Regions from separate parts of the Arthrobacter halodurans genome, predicted to be linked through region 3. Evidence: riboswitches for the same ligand, from Rfam matches in the RefSeq annotation. Region 3 holds a riboswitch; each other region holds the start of a gene.
The links. A riboswitch is a leader RNA that binds a small molecule or an ion and turns the genes downstream of it on or off. The one in region 3 is predicted to bind S-adenosylmethionine.

Region 1 (4,396 bases), on a different contig from region 3:
ACCGACGACTCCGCCGTGGTCCTCCTGGCCCCCGTGGAGGGTCGCCTGGACCCCACGGAGCTCGAGCTGCTCCGCCACCCGGAGGGCATCGAGGTGCCCGCGCCGGAGATCGGGGACTTCCTGGCGAAGGTCTACCCCCGGCTCGGGCGGCGCGTCGCGGTCGTCAGCCTCGACGGGTCCGTGGAGCTGCCGGAGATCCTGCCCCCGAAGCTGGTGCTCAGCGTCGGGTACCCGGGCGGCGACGTCGCCGAGCTGGACTGGAACTTCGACTACGGCCCCATGCCGGTTGACGCCGACACCCGCGACGCGGAGTCGGAGACCGCCCTGGAGAACGCCGCCCTCGCCGTCCTCGAGGACTCGCCCGCGCTGGCCGGCCGGGTGCTGGCGCCGCGGACCCTGCGCGGCCTGGACACCGTGGACTTCGTCCGCCGCACCCTGCCCGCCCTCGGCGAGCTCGACGGGTTGCGGATCGATGTCACGGGGCGGGAGCCGGAATACCGGGAGCTCACCGAGTCCCCCGAGCTGACCGTCACCACCGTGGAGTCGGAGCGCCGCGACTGGTTCGACCTCGGACTGGTCATCGCCGTCGGCGAGCGCCGCATCCCGTTCGCCGAGATCCTCCGCGCCCTCTCCCGGGGGCAGAACCGCATGCTGATGCCGGACAAGACCTACTTCTCGCTGGACCACCCGCTCTTCGACAAGCTGCGCGAGCTCGTCACCGAGGCCGGGCACCTCCAGGACCGCCCGCACGAGTTGCGCATCACCCGCTACCAGGCGTCCCTGTGGGAGGAGCTGGACGCGCTGGCCACGCAGACCGAGGGCCCCGACTCCTGGTACGCGGGCGTCGGCTCGCTGCTGAACCTGGCCGAGGCGGGCCCGGCCGAGCTGCCCGCGGACCTGCATGCGGAGCTCCGCCCCTACCAGCGGGACGGCTTCGCCTGGCTGGCGATGCTGTGGCGCAACGGGCTCGGCGGCGTGCTCGCGGACGACATGGGCCTGGGCAAGACCCTGCAGACGCTCGCCCTGATCCTGCACGCGAAGCAGCAGTGGGCCAGCGCGGACCCGGCCACGACGGCGGCGCACCTCGCCGCGGCGGCCGACGCGCCGGCGTCGTCCTCGCCGCTGGTGCCCGGACCCTTCCTCGTGGTCGCCCCGACGTCGGTCGTGTCCAACTGGGCCGACGAGGCGGCGCGTTTCGCGCCGGGGCTCAGCGTGGCCCTCGTCGCCGACACCCAGGCGCGGGCGCCGCACGCCCTGGCGGCGCTCGCCGCCACGCACGACGTCGTCGTGACGTCCTACACGCTTTTCCGGCTCGACGCCGAGGCGTACCACTCGGTGGCCTGGGCCGGCCTGATCCTGGACGAGGCGCAGTTCGTGAAGAACAAGGCCACGAAGGCCCACCACGCGGCCCGCGACCTCGACGCGCGCTTCAAGCTGGCGATCACCGGCACCCCCATGGAGAACAACCTCATGGAGCTGTGGTCGATCTTCGCAATCGTCTCCCCCGGGCTCTTCCCGTCGGCCGTGCGCTACGCCGAGGAGTACCAGCGGCCCATCGAGAAGCAGGGGCTCGACGAGCCGCTCGCCCGGCTCCGGCGGCGGATCCGGCCGTTCATGCTGCGCCGCACGAAGTCCGCCGTCGTCACCGACCTGCCACCGAAGCAGGAGCAGGTCCTCCACGTCGAGCTCACGGCGAAGCACCGCAAGATCTACGACACGCACCTCCAGCGGGAGCGGCAGAAGATCCTGCGCCTGGTCGAGGACATGGACAAGAACCGCTTCACCATCTTCCAGTCGCTCACGCTGCTGCGGATGCTCTCGCTGGACGCGTCGCTCGTGGACGCGGAGTACGACGGCGTCCCGTCGGCGAAGCTGGACGTCCTGTTCGAGCAGCTCGAGGACGTGCTCGCCGAGGGGCACCGCGCGCTGGTGTTCAGCCAGTTCACCTCGTTCCTGAAGAAGGCCGCGGCTCGGCTCGAGGCGGAGGGGGTCGAATACGCGTACCTGGACGGCTCCACGCGCAAGCGCTCCGAGGTCATCGGGGACTTCAAGACCGGACGGGCGCCCGTGTTCCTCATCAGCCTCAAGGCCGGCGGATTCGGGCTGAACCTCACCGAGGCCGACTACTGCTTCCTGCTGGACCCGTGGTGGAACCCGGCCGCGGAGTCCCAGGCCGTGGACCGCGCGCACCGGATCGGGCAGACCCGCAACGTCATGGTCTACCGCATGGTCGCCAAGGACACCATCGAGGAGAAGGTCGTGGCGCTGCAGGACGCCAAGCGCCAGCTGATCTCCTCGGTGATGGACGACGGCGAGGGCTTCGGTTCGGCCATGACCGCCGACGACATCCGCGACCTGCTCAAGGATTAACGCGCCCCGCGGAAGCGCTCCGGGAGCGCGTGTTACCCCGCGGGCGCGACACGGTGCGGGCCGTCCGGCGGTGGGCTAGGCTGGACCCAGCTTCACGAGACATGGCGCCAAGCTCCGACTGGCCATGCACCAACCCCACACGGGGACCCGGCCTCGGCCGCGGTCCCGGATTGTTCGGCGGGTGGTTCGGATGACGAAGCGGCCCGCGGCAGCCGCCGCCGGCAAGGACAATCCGAAAGGCACCGCCATGACCACCCTGCGGCACCGCCCCCGTTCCACCGCTTCCCACCCCTCCGTCCGGCGGCGCGCCGGCGCTGGCGCGCCCGTCGGCGCGGCACGCTTCCCCAACGACTGGATCGCAGCGACGCTCCGCCTGTGCCCCGACCGCCGCCTGGTGCGCGTCAGCGCGGACGGGATCGAGTGGGTGCTCGCGGCCGAGGACTTCGACGCGTTGGCGCGGGCCGCCGCGGGCGCGCCCGTCCGCGTGGAGTGGAACCCCGACCTCGGCCGCGTGCTGATCCCGGGGGCGCACTCCCGCGCCGGCACGTCCTTCTTCCGCCTCGCGACCGGCCGCGCCTGAGCATCCCGCACGACGGCGGCCGCCGCCTTCCCGGGGGAAGGCGGCGGCCGCCGTCGTGCATGCCCCGAGGGGCCCGCGGTTCCTAGAGGTTCGAGTCGGGCTCGTGCTCCGGGTAGACCTCGCGCAGCAGGTGCGCGGTCTCGGACGGGGTCTTGCCGACCTTGACGCCCGCGGCCTCGAGGGCCTCCTTCTTGGCCTGCGCCGTGCCGGAGGAACCGGAGACGATGGCGCCGGCGTGGCCCATGGTCTTGCCCTCCGGGGCGGTGAAGCCGGCCACGTAGCCGACGACAGGCTTGGTGACGTTGTTCTTGATGAACTCCGCGGCGCGCTCCTCGGCGTCCCCGCCGATTTCGCCGATCATCACGATCGCCTTGGTGTCCGGGTCCGCCTCGAACGCCGCGAGGGCGTCGATGTGGGTGGTGCCGATGATCGGGTCGCCGCCGATGCCGATGGCGGTGGAGAAGCCGAGGTCGCGCAGCTCGTACATCATCTGGTAGGTCAGCGTGCCGGACTTGGAGACCAGGCCCACCCCGCCCTTGCCGGTGATGTTCGCCGGCGTGATGCCGACCAGCGACTCGCCCGGGGTGATGATGCCGGGGCAGTTCGGGCCGATGATGCGGGTGACCTGCTTGCCGTCGGCGTCGACCTTGGACTGGGCGAGCGCCCAGAACTCGGCGGCGTCCTGCACGGGCACGCCCTCGGTGATGACCACGACGAGGCCGATGCCGGCCTCGATGGCCTCGACGACGGCGTCCTTGGTGAAGGCGGGCGGCACGAAGACGATCGACACGTCGGCGCCGGTCTCGGCCATGGCCTCCTGGACCGTGCCGAAGACCGTGATCTCCTTGGCGCCGTGGGTGACCGTGGTGCCGGCCTTGCGGGCGTTCACGCCGCCGACGATCTGGGTGCCGGCGTGCAGCATGCGGGCGGTGTGCTTGGAGCCCTCGCCGCCGGTGATGCCCTGGACGATGACCTTGGAATCCTTGTTCAGGAAGATAGACATTCTGTGATCCCGTCCCTTTACTTGTTGGCCAGTTCGGCGGCCTTGTCGGCGCCTTCGTCCATGGTGGTGGCCAGGGTCACCAGCGGGTGTCCGGCCTCGCGCAGGATGCGGCGGCCCTCGTCGACGTTGTTGCCGTCGAGGCGGACGACCAGCGGCTTGGTGGCCTTCTCGCCGAGGATCTCCAGGGCCTTGACGATGCCGTTGGCGACGGCGTCGCACGCGGTGATGCCGCCGAAGACGTTCACGAACACGCTCTTGACCTGCGTGTCGTTGAGGATGACGTCCAACCCGGCGGCCATGACCGAGGCGGAGGCCCCGCCGCCGATGTCCAGGAAGTTCGCGGGCTTGACGTTGCCGTGCTTCTCGCCGGCGTAGGCGACGACGTCCAGGGTGGACATGACCAGCCCCGCGCCGTTGCCGATGATGCCGACCTGGCCGTCGAG
Region 2 (4,396 bases), on a different contig from region 3:
CGCTTGCCGGAGCTCATCAGCTGCAGGTAGTCGAGGACGACGAGCTTGAGGTCGTGCTTCTGCTTCAACCGGCGGCACTTCGCGCGGATCTCCATAAGCGACATGTTCGGCGAGTCGTCGATATAGAGGGGGGCGTCGTTCAGCCGTCCCATCGTCGTGGCGATCTTCCCCCACTGCTCGTCCTTGACCGTGCCCTTGCGCAGGTCCTGGAGGCCGATGCTCGCCTCCGCCGACAGCAGGCGCATGGCGATCTCGTTGCGTCCCATCTCCAGCGAGAAGAAGACGGTGGTCATGTTGTGCTTGATGGCCGCCGACCTCGCCCAGTCCAGGGCGAACGTGCTCTTGCCGACGGCGGGACGCGCCGCGATCACGATCATCTGCCCGCCGTGCAGACCCTGGGTCAGCTCGTCGAACTCGTAGAAGCCGGTGGGGACGCCGGTCATGCCCTCGCCCCGGTGCCCGGCCGACTCGATCTCGTCCACCGTGCCCTCGATGATGTCGCGCAGCGGCACGTAGTCCTCGGCGGTCCGTCGTTCCGCGACGGCGTAGATCTCCGCCTGGGCCTGGTTGACGATCTCGTCCACTTCGCCGTCCTGGGAGTAGCCCAACTGGACGATCTTGGTCCCGGCGTCGACGAGGCGGCGCAGGACGGCGCGCTCCCGGACGATCTCGGCATAGAACCCCGCGTTGGCGGCGGTGGGGACCGATTGGATGAGGGTGTGGAGGTATGCGGGACCACCGATGCGCGAGATCTCCGAGCGCTTGGTGAGCAGATCGGAGACGGTGACCGCGTCGGCGGGCTCGCCGCGTCCGTAGAGGTCGATGATGGCCTCGAAGATGGACTCGTGGGCCGGCCGGTAGAAGTCGATCCCGCGGAGGACCTCCACGCAGTCGGCGATGGCGTCCTTGGACAGCATCATGCCGCCCAGGACACTCTGCTCCGCCACCAGGTCCTGTGGCGGGGTCCGGCCGAACTCAGACTCCCGCGAACCCTTGGAGTCTGTCTGCATCAGCGACACGTCGCTTCCCTTCACCTCGGTGGTGGGCGGCCGTCGGCGCACCCGTGCTGCCTCCATTATCCCAGCCCGCGCCGGGTCCGTCTGGAGGTTGTGGAGATCGCGGGGCGAGGCCCGTCGCAGTGCGCGCGGTGGACCGGAGACCCTGTCACCATAGACCCTTTCCGCGCCCTTCCCAACCGAGTTGTCCACAGCCCATGTGGAGAAGCTGTGTGCAGTGCGGCGTGTTGTGTGCACAGACTGGGGAGGAGGTTGTGGATGAAATATTTCTTTCAGATTCGAAACGGCTCTGACTAGGCTTTTTATCCACGACAACCTGTGTACAAAAAGATTTTCGGGATCAACATTCAGGGGCTACTTGGAGGTTGTGTGGTGGGTTACGATCCCACGAGCGTCACTTTTCCACAGAAGCAACGGCACTATCCACAGACACGCGGGTCGCGCCTGTGCATGCACGCCGGATCTTGGTTGTCCACCCCACCCGGCACTGCGATACTGTCCCCATGACCACCAGCGCGATGCCTTCCCCGTGAGCGAAGCCACGACCCGGGCTGCCGCCGTCGACCCCTTGGATCGCGTGGACGGTGTGGGGCATCCGGTGCGCCGCGCGGACGCCCACGCGCTGCGGGCCCGGCTTGGCCGGCACGGGCCCGGCGCCGCCTGCCTCTCCGTCAACAGGCCGGCCGACATCGATCCCGGGATCCTCCGCCAGCTCGTCGACACCGGATACCGGCACGTCATGTCGGACCTCCCTGCACCGGTCGGCTCACCGAGCCACGACCACTAGCCGCGCACACCCAGCCACAGGAGATGCACCATGCCCGGACTCACCCTTCAGGAGATGCTGGTCCTCGGCCTGATCTTCGCGGCGCTCGCCTGGCTCCTGGTCGCCGCGATCCGGTCCCGACCGCGCCACCAGCTCAACGAAGCCGACCAGTACATCGCCCGGCTCAATGAGGCCGCGGCGCGGCAGCAGGCGGCGGACACCGAGCGCGCCGAGCAGCTCCGGCTCGCGACAACGCAACGGACGGCGGCGGCACGGCGCGCCTCGACCGGACGCACGGGCCAGGGCGCCTCGTCGACCGCGGGACGGGCGGCCACCGAACGGCAGGCCGCTGCGAGACTCGGAGCGACCGACCCGGAATACGCCGAGGTGCTGGCACTCGTGCAGGCCGGGAAAACCCGGGAGGCGGTCCAGAAGATCCACCACGACACCGGTATCCCCCTGACGGAGGCCCGGAAGTTCGTCGACTCCCTCCAGGCGTCCTAGGCGGCTGACGACCCACTCGGCCACTCGCCCCTGCATGTCGCTGACCCGGCTGGGTTCGGGGCACGCGCCACCGGCCCGCACCCGTGCCACGCGCCTCGGACCGCGACTACACCAGGGCGGTCTCCCGGAGACGTCGGAACGCGGACCCGTGGAAGACGAGGGGTTCGTTCGCGTCCGCGTGTGCCGCATGGCCGTGGACCCGCAGCAGCACCACGCGGTGGTCCCCGGCGGGGATCTCCTGCTCGACGCTGCATTCGAGCCAGAGCGCTGCCTCGTCCAGGAACAGGGCGTCCTGGTCGGTCGACTCGAGCCGGAGCCCGGCGAAGCGATCCCCCTGGCGGGACGCGATCTGCCGGCAGACGCCCTCGTGGCGCTCGCCCAGCACGGAGACACCGATCCGCGGTGCGGAGCGCAGGATCGGCCAGGTGCGGGAAGAGTTCTGCACGGCAAACATCACGAGCGGCGGATCGAGCGAGACGCCCACGGTGAACGATGAGGCGACGATGCCCTGCGGCTGGCCGTCCACCAGGGCGCAGAGGGCGGCCACCCCCGAGGGGAAGCGCGCGAAGGCGCCGCGGAGCGAGTCGGGGTGCAGGTCGTCGGAGAGAGACATGGCGGGATCCTTCGGCGTTGCGCACACCGCGGAAGACCACCCGTGGGGGCGCCCGCCAATGTGCGGTACTTGCCGCACGGGGTGTCCGGACGGCCGAATCATCACCTGGAGCACCCCACTACCGTGAGAGGGTTGCCGTCCAACGAGCCAGGGCTTGACGTTGGCGCTCTTGATTCACCTACCACGCTAGGCCCGTGCCGCATCACGGGTCAAAGGCCCGGCGGAATGTTTCTCCGGGCTACGGAGCCGGCCGCCGGGGACCGCGGCCCATCCGCCGCGGCGTGGGCCTCCGCCTCCGAACCCTCCTCGCTCCTGGCCTCCGCACCGGCACACCGGCACACAAACGCCGAGGGACCCCGCCGTGTGGCGGGGTCCCTCGGTCGTGTCCGCCGGGGCGCGCAACGGCGCGCCACCGGCGGGACGGACTACTTCTTTGCGGCGACGACCTGGAGGTCGAGCGTCGCGGAGACGTCCTCGTGCAGTCGCACGGTCGCCTGGTAGTTGCCGGTCGACTTGATGTGCTCCGGCATTTCAACCTTGCGCTTGTCGATCGAGCCGAGGCCGGCGGCCTCGACGGCCTTGGCGATGTCCTCGGCCTTGACGGTGCCGAACAGCCGTCCGGTCTCGCCGGCCTTGACCGTCACCTTGACGGGCTTCGCGGCGAGGGAGGCGGCCAGCTTCTGGGCCTCTTCCAGCGTCGCGACGGCGCGCGCCGCGCGGCCGGCCTTGATGGACTCGACCTGCTTCTCGCCGCCCTTGGTCCACGTGATGGCGAAACCGCGGGGCAGAAGGTAGTTACGTGCGTAACCGTTCTTCACCTCGATGATGTCGCCAGCGGTGCCGAGACCGGTGACTTCGTGCGTCAGAATGAGCTTTGCCATGTTGGTATCCCTTCCTTAGCCGCGGCCAGCGCCGGAGTAAGGCAGCAGGGCAACTTCGCGCGCGTTCTTGATGGCCTGGGCGATCTTGCGCTGCTCCTGGACGGAGACGCCGGTCACGCGACGGGCACGGATCTTTCCGCGGTCGGAGATGAACTTGCGCAGCAGTGCTACGTCCTTGTAGTCGATGACCTTAACGTCAGCGGCCTTCAGGGGGTTGGACTTTGGTTTGGGCTTACGGAGTTCAGCCTTAGCCATCGTGGAGCTCCTTTGATCTTGTGGAGCCCGCAGAAAGGTTCTGCGGGATGGTGAATATGGGTGTTAGAAAGGCGGTTCGTCGGAACCCGGGTTGTTGCCCCATCCGCCGCTGCCGGAGGAGGAGGACGACGATGCCCACGGGTCTTCGGCCGGCGCATTCCAAGTGCCGCCCGAATTTCCGCCGGAGTTGCCACCGGGGTTTCCGCCGGCGTTGCCGCCGCCAAAACCGCCGGAGTTGCCGGCGTTGCCGCCACCGAAGCCGCCGGAGTTGCCGCCGCCGAAGCCGCCGCCCCCACCGCTGGAGCGCTGGGTGCGGGTGACCTTGGCGGAGGCGTAGCGCAGCGACGGGCCGATTTCATCG
Region 3 (4,396 bases):
TCAGCGCCAACCCGATGTCGCTGGTCACGGCGGCCAGGGCGGAGGCGAGCACCAGGGGGTCGTTGGCCGGCACCTGCAGGCCCCGGCGGACGTGGGAGGCCCAGCCTCCGTCGTGGTCGCCGTAGAGCCCCACGACGTCGGCGAAGAACAGGGCGTCGAACTTGGCGTCCTCGAGCTGGCGGGCCAGGTCGGTCCACAGCGACAGTTCGTTGAAGCGGTGCTGCTGCGCCTCGGGATGGCGCCACTGGCCACCCAGGATGTGGCTGGGGGTGTTCATCAGGAACGCGCTGAGCAGCAGGCGCGGACGCCCGGAGGATCCGGTGGAAGGCATGGTTCTCCTAGGGAGGGGTGGGGTGGGGGCGCGGGACGGCGGGATGTGGACCGCGGGTCAGTGGCGCTTGTCGAGCGTCCGGGCCAGGCGGGTCCCGCCGATCTGGACGGCCTGGACCAGGACAATCATCAGGACGATCGCGAAGAACATCACGGCGGTCTCGTACCGGTAGTAGCCGTACCGGATCGCGAAGTCACCGATTCCGCCGCCGCCAACCAGTCCGGCCATGGCCGAGTAGCTGATGAAGCTCACGGTCATGATGGTGATGGAGCCGATGAGCGCCGGCTTCGCCTCGACCAGCAGCACGTCGCGCACGATCTGCCCACGCGTGGCGCCCATGGCGCGGGCGGCCTCGACGACCCCCGAGCCGAGCTGCGTGAGGTTCTGCTCGACGAAACGGGCGAAGTAGGGGATCGCGTTGATGGTCAACGGGACGATCACCGCGGCCGTGCCGATGGTGGTGCCGACGATGAAGCGGGTGACCGGGATGATCGCGATCAGCAGGATCAGGAACGGGAACGAGCGCATGGTGTTCACCAGCGAGTCGACCACCCGGTGCAGGCGCGGCCGCGGCTTGAGTCCGTGCGGGGACATCGAATAGAGCCAGATGCCCAGCGGCGTCCCGGCGAGCACGGCCAGCGGGATCGCGACGATCAGCATGGCGAACGTCTGCCCCATGGCCAGCACGATCTCCGGCCAGAGCTCGGCGACGCGGTTCAGGTCCAGCGCGGTGGTGTTGGCGGGAAGGATCGGGCTAGGCATGGGAGAGCTCCTTCGTGGCGCGCGCCGCGCGGTCCAGCGTGATGTCGTCGGAGATCAGGTAGCGGCCGATCTCCGTCGCGGGGCGGAATCCGGGCCGGTCGAGCTCGGCGAGGTCGAAGCGCTCCACGAGCCGCCCCTCCTCGAGGATCGCGACGTTGTCCGCGATGGCCTTCACGACGTTCATCTCGTGGGTCACGATCACGGTGGTGATGCCCAGCTGGGCGTTGATGTCGGAGATGTACTGGAGCACGGAGGCGGTGGTGCGGGGGTCCACCGCGGACGTCGGCTCGTCGCACAGCAGCACCTTGGGCTCGGTGGCCAGCGCGCGGGCGATCGCCACGCGCTGCTTCTGGCCGCCGGAGAGGCGGGCCGGGTAGGAATCGGCCTTGTCCGCGATGTCCACGATCGCCAGGGCCTCCTTGGCCCGACGCCGGCGCTCCTTCTTCTCGACGCCGGCGAACTTCAGGCTCAGCTCGACGTTCTGCTGCGCCGTGCGGTTGTTCAGCAGGTTGAAGTGCTGGAAGATCATGCCGATCTGGTGCCGGGCGCGGCGCAGCTCCTCGTCCCCCAGCGCGGTGAGGTCGGTCCCGTCGACCGACACCCGCCCGGAGGTGGGCCGCTCCAGCAGGTTGATGTTGCGCAACAGCGTGGACTTGCCCGCCCCGGAAAAGCCGATGATCCCCTGGATGGATCCCCGTGGGATCTCCAGGGACACGTGGTCCACGGCCGTGAAGTCGGTCCCGGCGGTCGTGAAGACCGTCGAGACGTCCCGGATGCTGATCATGTCATGCTCCTCAGGTCGTCCCGAGAAGAGAATCCGCCGCGCGGCGGCCGGGCGGCGCGTGCCCCGGGCAGGGGTGCGCGTCCGAGCGGACCGAACGTGGTGGAAAGAATTCTCCATCGGTCCTGGCATGAGCACCGGCCCCGAAGGGTGGTTGCTGCGGCGTCAATGAGCCAGGTCTCTCGGCCGCTCTGGATGGTGTGCGACGGCGGAGCGTGCCCCGCCGTCGATTCCATGGAATCGCACTTTCTTCGATCCACCAACTCGTCACGCCATGCCGACGAAATATTTCGTCGTCTTACGGCGTATTCTTCGCCGTTCGGGGCGTCCTCGGGTGGCGGTGGTCCGGCGGCACGACGTCGCCGACGGCGTCGAACGGCAGCGGCGCGTTGCCGTTGACCTCGTAGTCCCCGACGATCCGCGCCTTGTAGATCGCCGGGTTGTGGGTGGCCACGGTCCGCGCATTGCGCCAGTGGCGGTCCAGGTTGCAGGCCCGCGCGGTCGACGACGCGCCGAGACCGTCGAAGAGCCGCGAGGCCGCCGCCAGCACGAGCGGCTGGATCGCGGTCTGCGCCCGGTTCGCGGCGAGCTCGCAGACCGCGTACCGCTCCGCGGCGCTGAGTCCCGCCCCGGTCCCGCACACCGACTCCAGCTCGGCCACGGCCGCGAGCACCACCGCGTCGACCGCGAACGCGCTCGCCGAGATCTCCCCGACGATCTGCAGGACCTGCGGGTCGTCGGCCACGGGCACGCCGGTTCCGGTGCTGAAGGACCTCGTGCGGGCCTGCACGGCGGCGCGGGCGTCGCCGAGCACGGCCCGGCAGATCCCCGCCTGCACCGCGAGCAGGACCAGCTGGAACACGGCGGACTCCGGGTGCGCCGCAAGGTCGGCGGGCCGCAGCACGGTGTCCACGGGGACCGCGGCGAACGACGTCGATCCCGTGCCCGTGAGCTGCTGCCCGAAGCCGTCCCAGTCGTCGAAGATGCGGACCCCGGAATGCTGCGTGGACACGACGGCGATGTCCCGGCCGGGCCGCCCCGGCCGGGCCGCGGCAACCGCCACCCAGTCGGCGAAGATCGTCCCGGTGCAGTAGTACTTCTCCCCCGTGAGCCTCCAGCCGCCGTCGTGCTCCTCGAGGACGGTGTTCAGCGTGCCGAGCGCGTTGCCCCCGCGTTCGGTGTAGGCGTTGCCGACCAGCTGTCCGGCGGCGAAACGCGCGAACCAGCGCCCGCGCAGCGCCGCGTCCCCGTGCGCCAGGATCGACTCCACGAAGCCGACGTGCGAGCGCAGCAGGTGGGCGACCTGCGAGTCGGCCTCCGCGAGCTCGATCAGCAGGCGGAAGGTGTCGGCGAGGGTGGCGCCGTGGCCGCCGTCGGACACGGGGACGCGCAGGGCGCCGAAGCGCTCCTTGTTGAGCCAGCCGACCTGCTCGAAGGGCAGCACCCGGTCGGCGTCGCGCGCCGCCGCCCCCTCGGCGATGCGCGCGAACACCGGCCGGAAGACGGCGGCCAGCTCGTCGTAGCGGCCGTCCGGGGGAACCCCCGGGGTCAGCTTGATCAGGTGCCGCGCGGGGGTCGGTGGCGGCAGCTCGTCCAGGGCGACGGCCACGCGGGCGTCGAAGCCGGGGTCGGCGGGCGGCGGAGCGTGCGGGGAAACGGGCGGAACCATGGGATCACTCCATCGGTCCTGGCGTGAGCACCTTCCTCCCGCGGACGGGAAGGGGTTGCTGCGGCGTCGTCGAGCCAGATCTCTCAGCCGCTCTGGATGGTTGGTGAGTCCTTTGTACAGGGCCAGCGGCGCCAGCGGCAAATGCGTCGCCGGACCGGTTGGCGTTTGCCGGCAACAACCGTTGACCTTCCCGGGGGCCGGGGCTAGCTTGTCAAATACCGGTGAAGCATTCCGGATCCGTCGCGAGATCCGGCCCACAACCCGTAACCCAACGACGCGTTTCGGAGGGCATTCACTTGAGTAACGTCGGTCTTCTGTACGTCGGCGCCGTCCTGTTCATCAACGGCCTGATGCTGATTGGCAAGGTGCCCGGCAAGTCCGCGGCCATCATCAATTTCTTCGTCGGTGCCATGCAGGTCGTGTTCCCGACCATCATCATCGCCCAGTCGAACGGCGACCCCGCCGTCATCCTCGGGGCTTCCGGACTCTACCTGTTCGGCTTCACCTACCTGTACGTCGCGCTGAACCAGACCTTCGGGCTTCCCGGCGAGGGCCTGGGCTGGTTCTCCCTGTTCGTCGCGTTCTGCGCCGTCGGCTACGGGATCCTGAACTTCACGCAAGCCAACGACCCCGTGTTCGGGGTCATCTGGTGGATTTGGGCCGTCCTGTGGTTCCTCTTCTTCCTCTTGCTGGGCCTCGGCAAGGACTCGCTGACCCTGTTCACCGGGTGGTTCACCATCATCGTGGCCCACCTCACGGCAACGATCCCCGCGCTCCTGCTGTTGTCGGGGTCCTTCGAGGCCACCACCACCAACGCCATCTGGATGGCCGCGGGCGGCTTCCTCGCGCTGGC
Region 4 (4,396 bases), on a different contig from region 3:
AGCGAGCCGCCGAGCACCGTGTGCCAACGGTCGATGCCCAGCGCGTCGGCCAGCCGCGCCTCGGCGCGGACGGAATCGCGGACGGTCGTGAACGGGAACCGCGAACCCCAGGGCCTGCCGTCCGGATCCGGGCTGGACGGCCCGGTGGTCCCGTAGCAGCCGCCGACCATGTTGGCCGCGACAACGAAGAAGCGGTCGGTGTCGATGGTGCGGCCGGGACCGACGAAGCCGTCCCACCATCCCGGCTCCGCGCCCTCGCCGCGGGCCACGTGCGTGTCGCCGGTCAGCGCGTGGTGGAGCAGCACGGCGTTGGAGGCGTCGGCGTCGAGCCGGCCCCACGTCTCGTAGCCCACGTCGAGGAACGGCAGCGAGCCGCCGGTCTCGAAACGGAACGGGCCCGTCCGCAGGGTGCGCAGGACACCGTCCCGCCCGGGCCCCGCGGCGTCCGTCCGGGTCAGGCGCTGGGATGCGGTGCCGAAGTCGATGCTCACTTCACCGCCTGGAGGTCGGTGGCGCCGGTGCGCACGGCGTCGAATCCCGCGGCCAGGTCGGCGATGATGTCGTCGATGTGCTCGATCCCGACCGCCAGCCGCACCAGGCCCGGGGTGACCCCGGCGGCACGCTGCTCGGCCTCCGCGAGCTGGGAATGGGTCGTCGAGGCCGGGTGGATCACGAGCGAGCGGACGTCGCCGACGTTGGCCACGTGGGAGTGCAGCACGAGCGCGTCGACGAAGGCCTGCCCCGCCTCCTTGCCGCCGGCGATCTCGAAGGACACGATCGCCCCCGTGCCGCGCGGTCCGTACCGGCGGCCGCGCTCGAACCAGGGGCTGGACGGGAGTCCCGCGTAGACGACGGACCCGACCTGCTCCTGGGTCTCGAGCCACTCGGCGACGGCCTGCGCGTTGGAGACGTGGCGCTCCATGCGCAGGCTGAGCGTCTCCAGTCCCTGGGCGATGAGGAACGCGTTGAGCGGCGCGACGGCGGATCCGAGGTCGCGCAGGAGCTGTACGCGCGCCTTGAGGACAAACGCCAGGTTCGCGCCGAGCAGCCCGCCGACCCCGAGGTCCCGCGCGAAGACCAGCCCGTTGTAGGACTCGTCCGGCGTGTTGAAGCCGGGGAACCGCTGCGGGTCCGCCGCGAAGTCGAAGTTCCCGGAGTCCACGATGACGCCGGCCATGGCCGTGCCGTGCCCGCCGAGGTACTTGGTGGCCGAGTGGACGACGATGTCCGCGCCCCACTCGATCGGGCGGATCAGGAACGGCGTGGACAGCGTGTTGTCGACGATCAGCGGCACGCCGACCTCGTGGGCGACGGCGCTGACGCCCTCAATGTCGAGCACGTCCTGGCGCGGGTTGGCGACGACCTCGCCGAAGAACGCCTTGGTGTTCGGGCGCGCGGCCGCGCGCCACTGGTCGAGGTCGTCCGGGTCGGCCACGAACGTCACCTCGATCCCGAGCTTGCGCAGGGTGTGCTTGAAGAGGTTCTGCGTGCCCCCGTAAAGGCTGGGGCTGGCGACCACGTGGTCCCCGGACTCGGCGACGTTGAGGATGGAGTATGTCGTCGCCGCCTGGCCGGAGGACAGCAGCAGCGCGCCGACGCCCCCCTCGAGGTCGGCGATGCGGGTCTCCACGGCCTCCTGCGTGGGGTTGCCGATGCGGGTGTAGATCGGCGCGAGCTCCTGGAGGGCGAACCGGGCCGCCGCGCTCTCGGCGCTCGGGAAGACGAACGACGTCGTCTGGTAGATCGGGAGGGCCCGGGCGCCCGTCGCCTCGTCGGGCGTCTGCCCGGAATGGATCTGTCGCGTCTCAAAGGACCAGTTGCTGGACATCGTGGTGCTCCCCTTCGTCGGAGGGGCCGTCCCCTGCGGCGGGCCCACCGGACGGTGGCGCCGCCGGAAACGACCCGCGCTTGCCCCACGCCCTTCGCGGCGCGGAGCCAGGTCCTCACCCGGGGCACCCCACCGCGAGTGGAGGGTTGCCGGCCAGCAAACCGGGGTTTCGCGCTGGCACTCATGACCTACCACCAGTCTACGGACGGTCGCGCGGGCGGCAAGATCCGCGGCCGTTTTGTGACGCCGGAGGTACGCATTTCGCCTTCCGCCCGCTGTCAGGCGCGTATTAGGGGAGCCTAAGTCGAGACCCACCTCACAAAGTGCCATCATGGGCACATGATGAGGTTGGACCATGTTTCTTACGCTTGCGGACCTGATGGGCTGGCGGCCACGGCCGGGCGCATCGCAGACATGTTGGGGATCGAGTCCGTCAAGGGCGGCGTCCATCCCCGTTTCGGCACGCGGAATGTGATTTTCCCGCTGCTGAACGACCAGTACCTGGAGGTGGTGGAGGTGCTGAATCACCCGGCGTCGGACAAGGCGCCCTTCGGGCAGGCCGTGCGCGCCCGCTCCGAGATGGGCGGCGGCTGGATGGGCTGGTGCGTCGCCGTCGACGATCTGGCGCCCTTCGAGGAGCGGCTGGGCCGCTCCTCCGTGCCGGGCAACCGGAAGTTCCCGGACGGCCAGGAACTGACGTGGCAGCAGATCGGCATTAAGGGCCTGATCTCCGACCCGCAGGTCCCCTACATGCTGCGCTGGGACGACGGCACAGAGGACCTCCACCCGTCCAAGGCCCTGGCCCCGCAGGGGCGGATCTCCAAGATCACGATCGCGGGCTCCCGGGAGCGCGTCCGCGAATGGCTCGGCACCCCCGAGCAGAGCCCGCTGGAGGGCGTCGAGGTGGAGTGGCAGGCGCCCAACGGAACTCCCGGCATCATGTCCGTCACCTTCGACACCCCCCACGGAGCGGTGACGGTCTAGCGCCGTCGCGGTCCGGCGGTCGGGTCCGGGCCTAGGTCCCCAACCCGATCGCCGGACCGAGGAGCGAGTATCCGACGAATCCCGCGGTGTCCAGCAGCGCGTGGGCGATCACCAGCGGCATGACGCGCTTGTAGCGCAGGTACAGCCAGCCGAACACCAGGCCCATGAGCACGTTCCCGACGAACGGCCCGAACCCCTGGTACAGGTGGTAGCTGCCGCGCAGCAGGGCGGAGGCGAGCAGGATCGGCCACACGCCCCAGCCGAGCCGCCGCAGGCGGTCGAACAGGTAGCCGACGACGATGACCTCCTCCACGACGCCGTGGCGCACCGCGGACAGGGCCAGGACGGGCACGGTCCACCAGTACGGCTCGAGCGCGGCCGGGACGATCGCCGTGGTCACCCCGAGGGAGCGGCCGACGGCGTACATGGCCAGCGTGCCCAGCCCGATCCCGACGAAGAGCGCGACCCCCCACCCGAGGTCGGCCCAGGGCCTGCGCAGGTCGAACCCCATGCGCCGGAAGCCGTTGGCGCCCGCGTGCGCGAAGAGGAAGAACACCAGCGCCACCGGCACCAGGGCGAAGACGATGTCGAGCAGCTGGTACGTCAGGTCGAAATACGGGCGCTCGCTGAGGCTGTTGTTCATGCTGGTCGTCTGGTCCGCCAGCGGGGCGCGACTGAGCTTGTCCATGAGGCTGACCACGGCGTAGACCGCGGACTGCCCGAGCGAGAGGCCGAGGACGATGAGGAGCTCCACTTTCAGCCGCCGGTGGTCCTTCGTCGGGCCGCCGGTTCCGGTCTGCCGCGGGTCGTTGCGCACTCGGTCCATGACCCGATCCTAGCGATGCGGCGGCTCAGCCGCCGTGCCGGACACCCGCCCGCCAGACCGCGCCGGTCAGCGGCATCCCGGGGCGGTACGCCAGATGGGTCGCGGACGGCGCGTTGAGCAGCTGGAGGTCGGCGCGCTTGCCCACCTCGAGCGACCCGACGCTGTCCTGCACGCCCAGGGCCAAAGCGCCGCCGAACGTGGCCGCCCGCACGGCCTCGTCCACCGTCAGCCGCATCTGCAGGACGGCCGTCGCGACGCAGAAGTTCATCGACGTCGTGTAGCTGGTGCCCGGGTTGCAGTTGGAGGCCAGCGCGATCTCCACCCCCGCGTCGACGAGCCGTCGCCCCGGCGCGAGCGGCTGCCGCGTGGAGAGGTCGCAGGCGGGCAGGCAGGTGGCCACGGTGCCGCGCGCGCCGCGCGCCGCGGCGGGGTCCCAGCCGGACCAGCTGCCGGCGAGCGCGGCGACGTCGTCGTCGTCCAGGTGGTTCACGTGGTCCACGCTGGCGGCGCCGAACTCGACCGCCAGCCGCACCCCCGGCCCCGGTCCCAGCTGGTTCCCGTGGACGCGCAGTCCCAGGCCCGCCCGCCGGCAGGCGTCGAGGACGCGCCGGGACTGCTCCTCCGTGAAGGCCCCCCGCTCGCAGAAGACGTCGGCCCAGCTCACGTACGGGAGGACGGCGGCGAGCATCCCGCCGCAGACGAGGTCGGTGTACTCGTCTGCGTCGGCCCTGGCGGGGACCAGATGCGCTCCGAGATAG

Region 1: another riboswitch for S-adenosylmethionine. It lies ahead of ACETWP_RS12425 (hypothetical protein); the one in region 3 lies ahead of ACETWP_RS08005 (methionine ABC transporter ATP-binding protein).
Region 2: another riboswitch for S-adenosylmethionine. It lies ahead of ACETWP_RS02860 (flavin reductase family protein); the one in region 3 lies ahead of ACETWP_RS08005 (methionine ABC transporter ATP-binding protein).
Region 4: another riboswitch for S-adenosylmethionine. It lies ahead of ACETWP_RS11990 (bifunctional o-acetylhomoserine/o-acetylserine sulfhydrylase); the one in region 3 lies ahead of ACETWP_RS08005 (methionine ABC transporter ATP-binding protein).

What each region holds. Positions count from the first base shown of each region.
Region 1 covers NZ_JBHDLJ010000010.1:69,521-73,916, reverse strand. Annotated here, with positions in the region: gene ACETWP_RS12430 (DEAD/DEAH box helicase) at 1-2,370, shown strand, start outside; SAM riboswitch class IV at 2,461-2,604, shown strand; gene ACETWP_RS12425 (hypothetical protein) at 2,618-2,950, shown strand; gene sucD (succinate--CoA ligase subunit alpha) at 3,033-3,953, opposite strand; gene sucC (ADP-forming succinate--CoA ligase subunit beta) at 3,971-4,396, opposite strand, start outside.
Region 2 covers NZ_JBHDLJ010000002.1:107,903-112,298, reverse strand. Annotated here, with positions in the region: gene dnaB (replicative DNA helicase) at 1-1,010, opposite strand, end outside; gene ACETWP_RS02870 (hypothetical protein) at 1,546-1,803, shown strand; gene ACETWP_RS02865 (hypothetical protein) at 1,834-2,286, shown strand; gene ACETWP_RS02860 (flavin reductase family protein) at 2,393-2,899, opposite strand; SAM riboswitch class IV at 2,960-3,074, opposite strand; gene rplI (50S ribosomal protein L9) at 3,325-3,780, opposite strand; gene rpsR (30S ribosomal protein S18) at 3,796-4,035, opposite strand; gene ACETWP_RS02845 (single-stranded DNA-binding protein) at 4,099-4,396, opposite strand, start outside.
Region 3 covers NZ_JBHDLJ010000005.1:68,135-72,530, reverse strand. Annotated here, with positions in the region: gene ACETWP_RS08015 (NtaA/DmoA family FMN-dependent monooxygenase) at 1-331, opposite strand, end outside; gene ACETWP_RS08010 (methionine ABC transporter permease) at 389-1,093, opposite strand; gene ACETWP_RS08005 (methionine ABC transporter ATP-binding protein) at 1,086-1,877, opposite strand; SAM riboswitch class I at 1,988-2,076, opposite strand; gene ACETWP_RS08000 (acyl-CoA dehydrogenase family protein) at 2,173-3,543, opposite strand; SAM riboswitch class I at 3,550-3,646, opposite strand; gene ACETWP_RS07995 (AmiS/UreI family transporter) at 3,840-4,396, shown strand, end outside.
Region 4 covers NZ_JBHDLJ010000009.1:128,117-132,512, reverse strand. Annotated here, with positions in the region: gene metX (homoserine O-acetyltransferase MetX) at 1-485, opposite strand, end outside; gene ACETWP_RS11990 (bifunctional o-acetylhomoserine/o-acetylserine sulfhydrylase) at 488-1,828, opposite strand; SAM riboswitch class IV at 1,900-2,017, opposite strand; gene ACETWP_RS11985 (VOC family protein) at 2,168-2,812, shown strand; gene ACETWP_RS11980 (CPBP family intramembrane glutamic endopeptidase) at 2,844-3,638, opposite strand; gene hutI (imidazolonepropionase) at 3,664-4,396, opposite strand, start outside.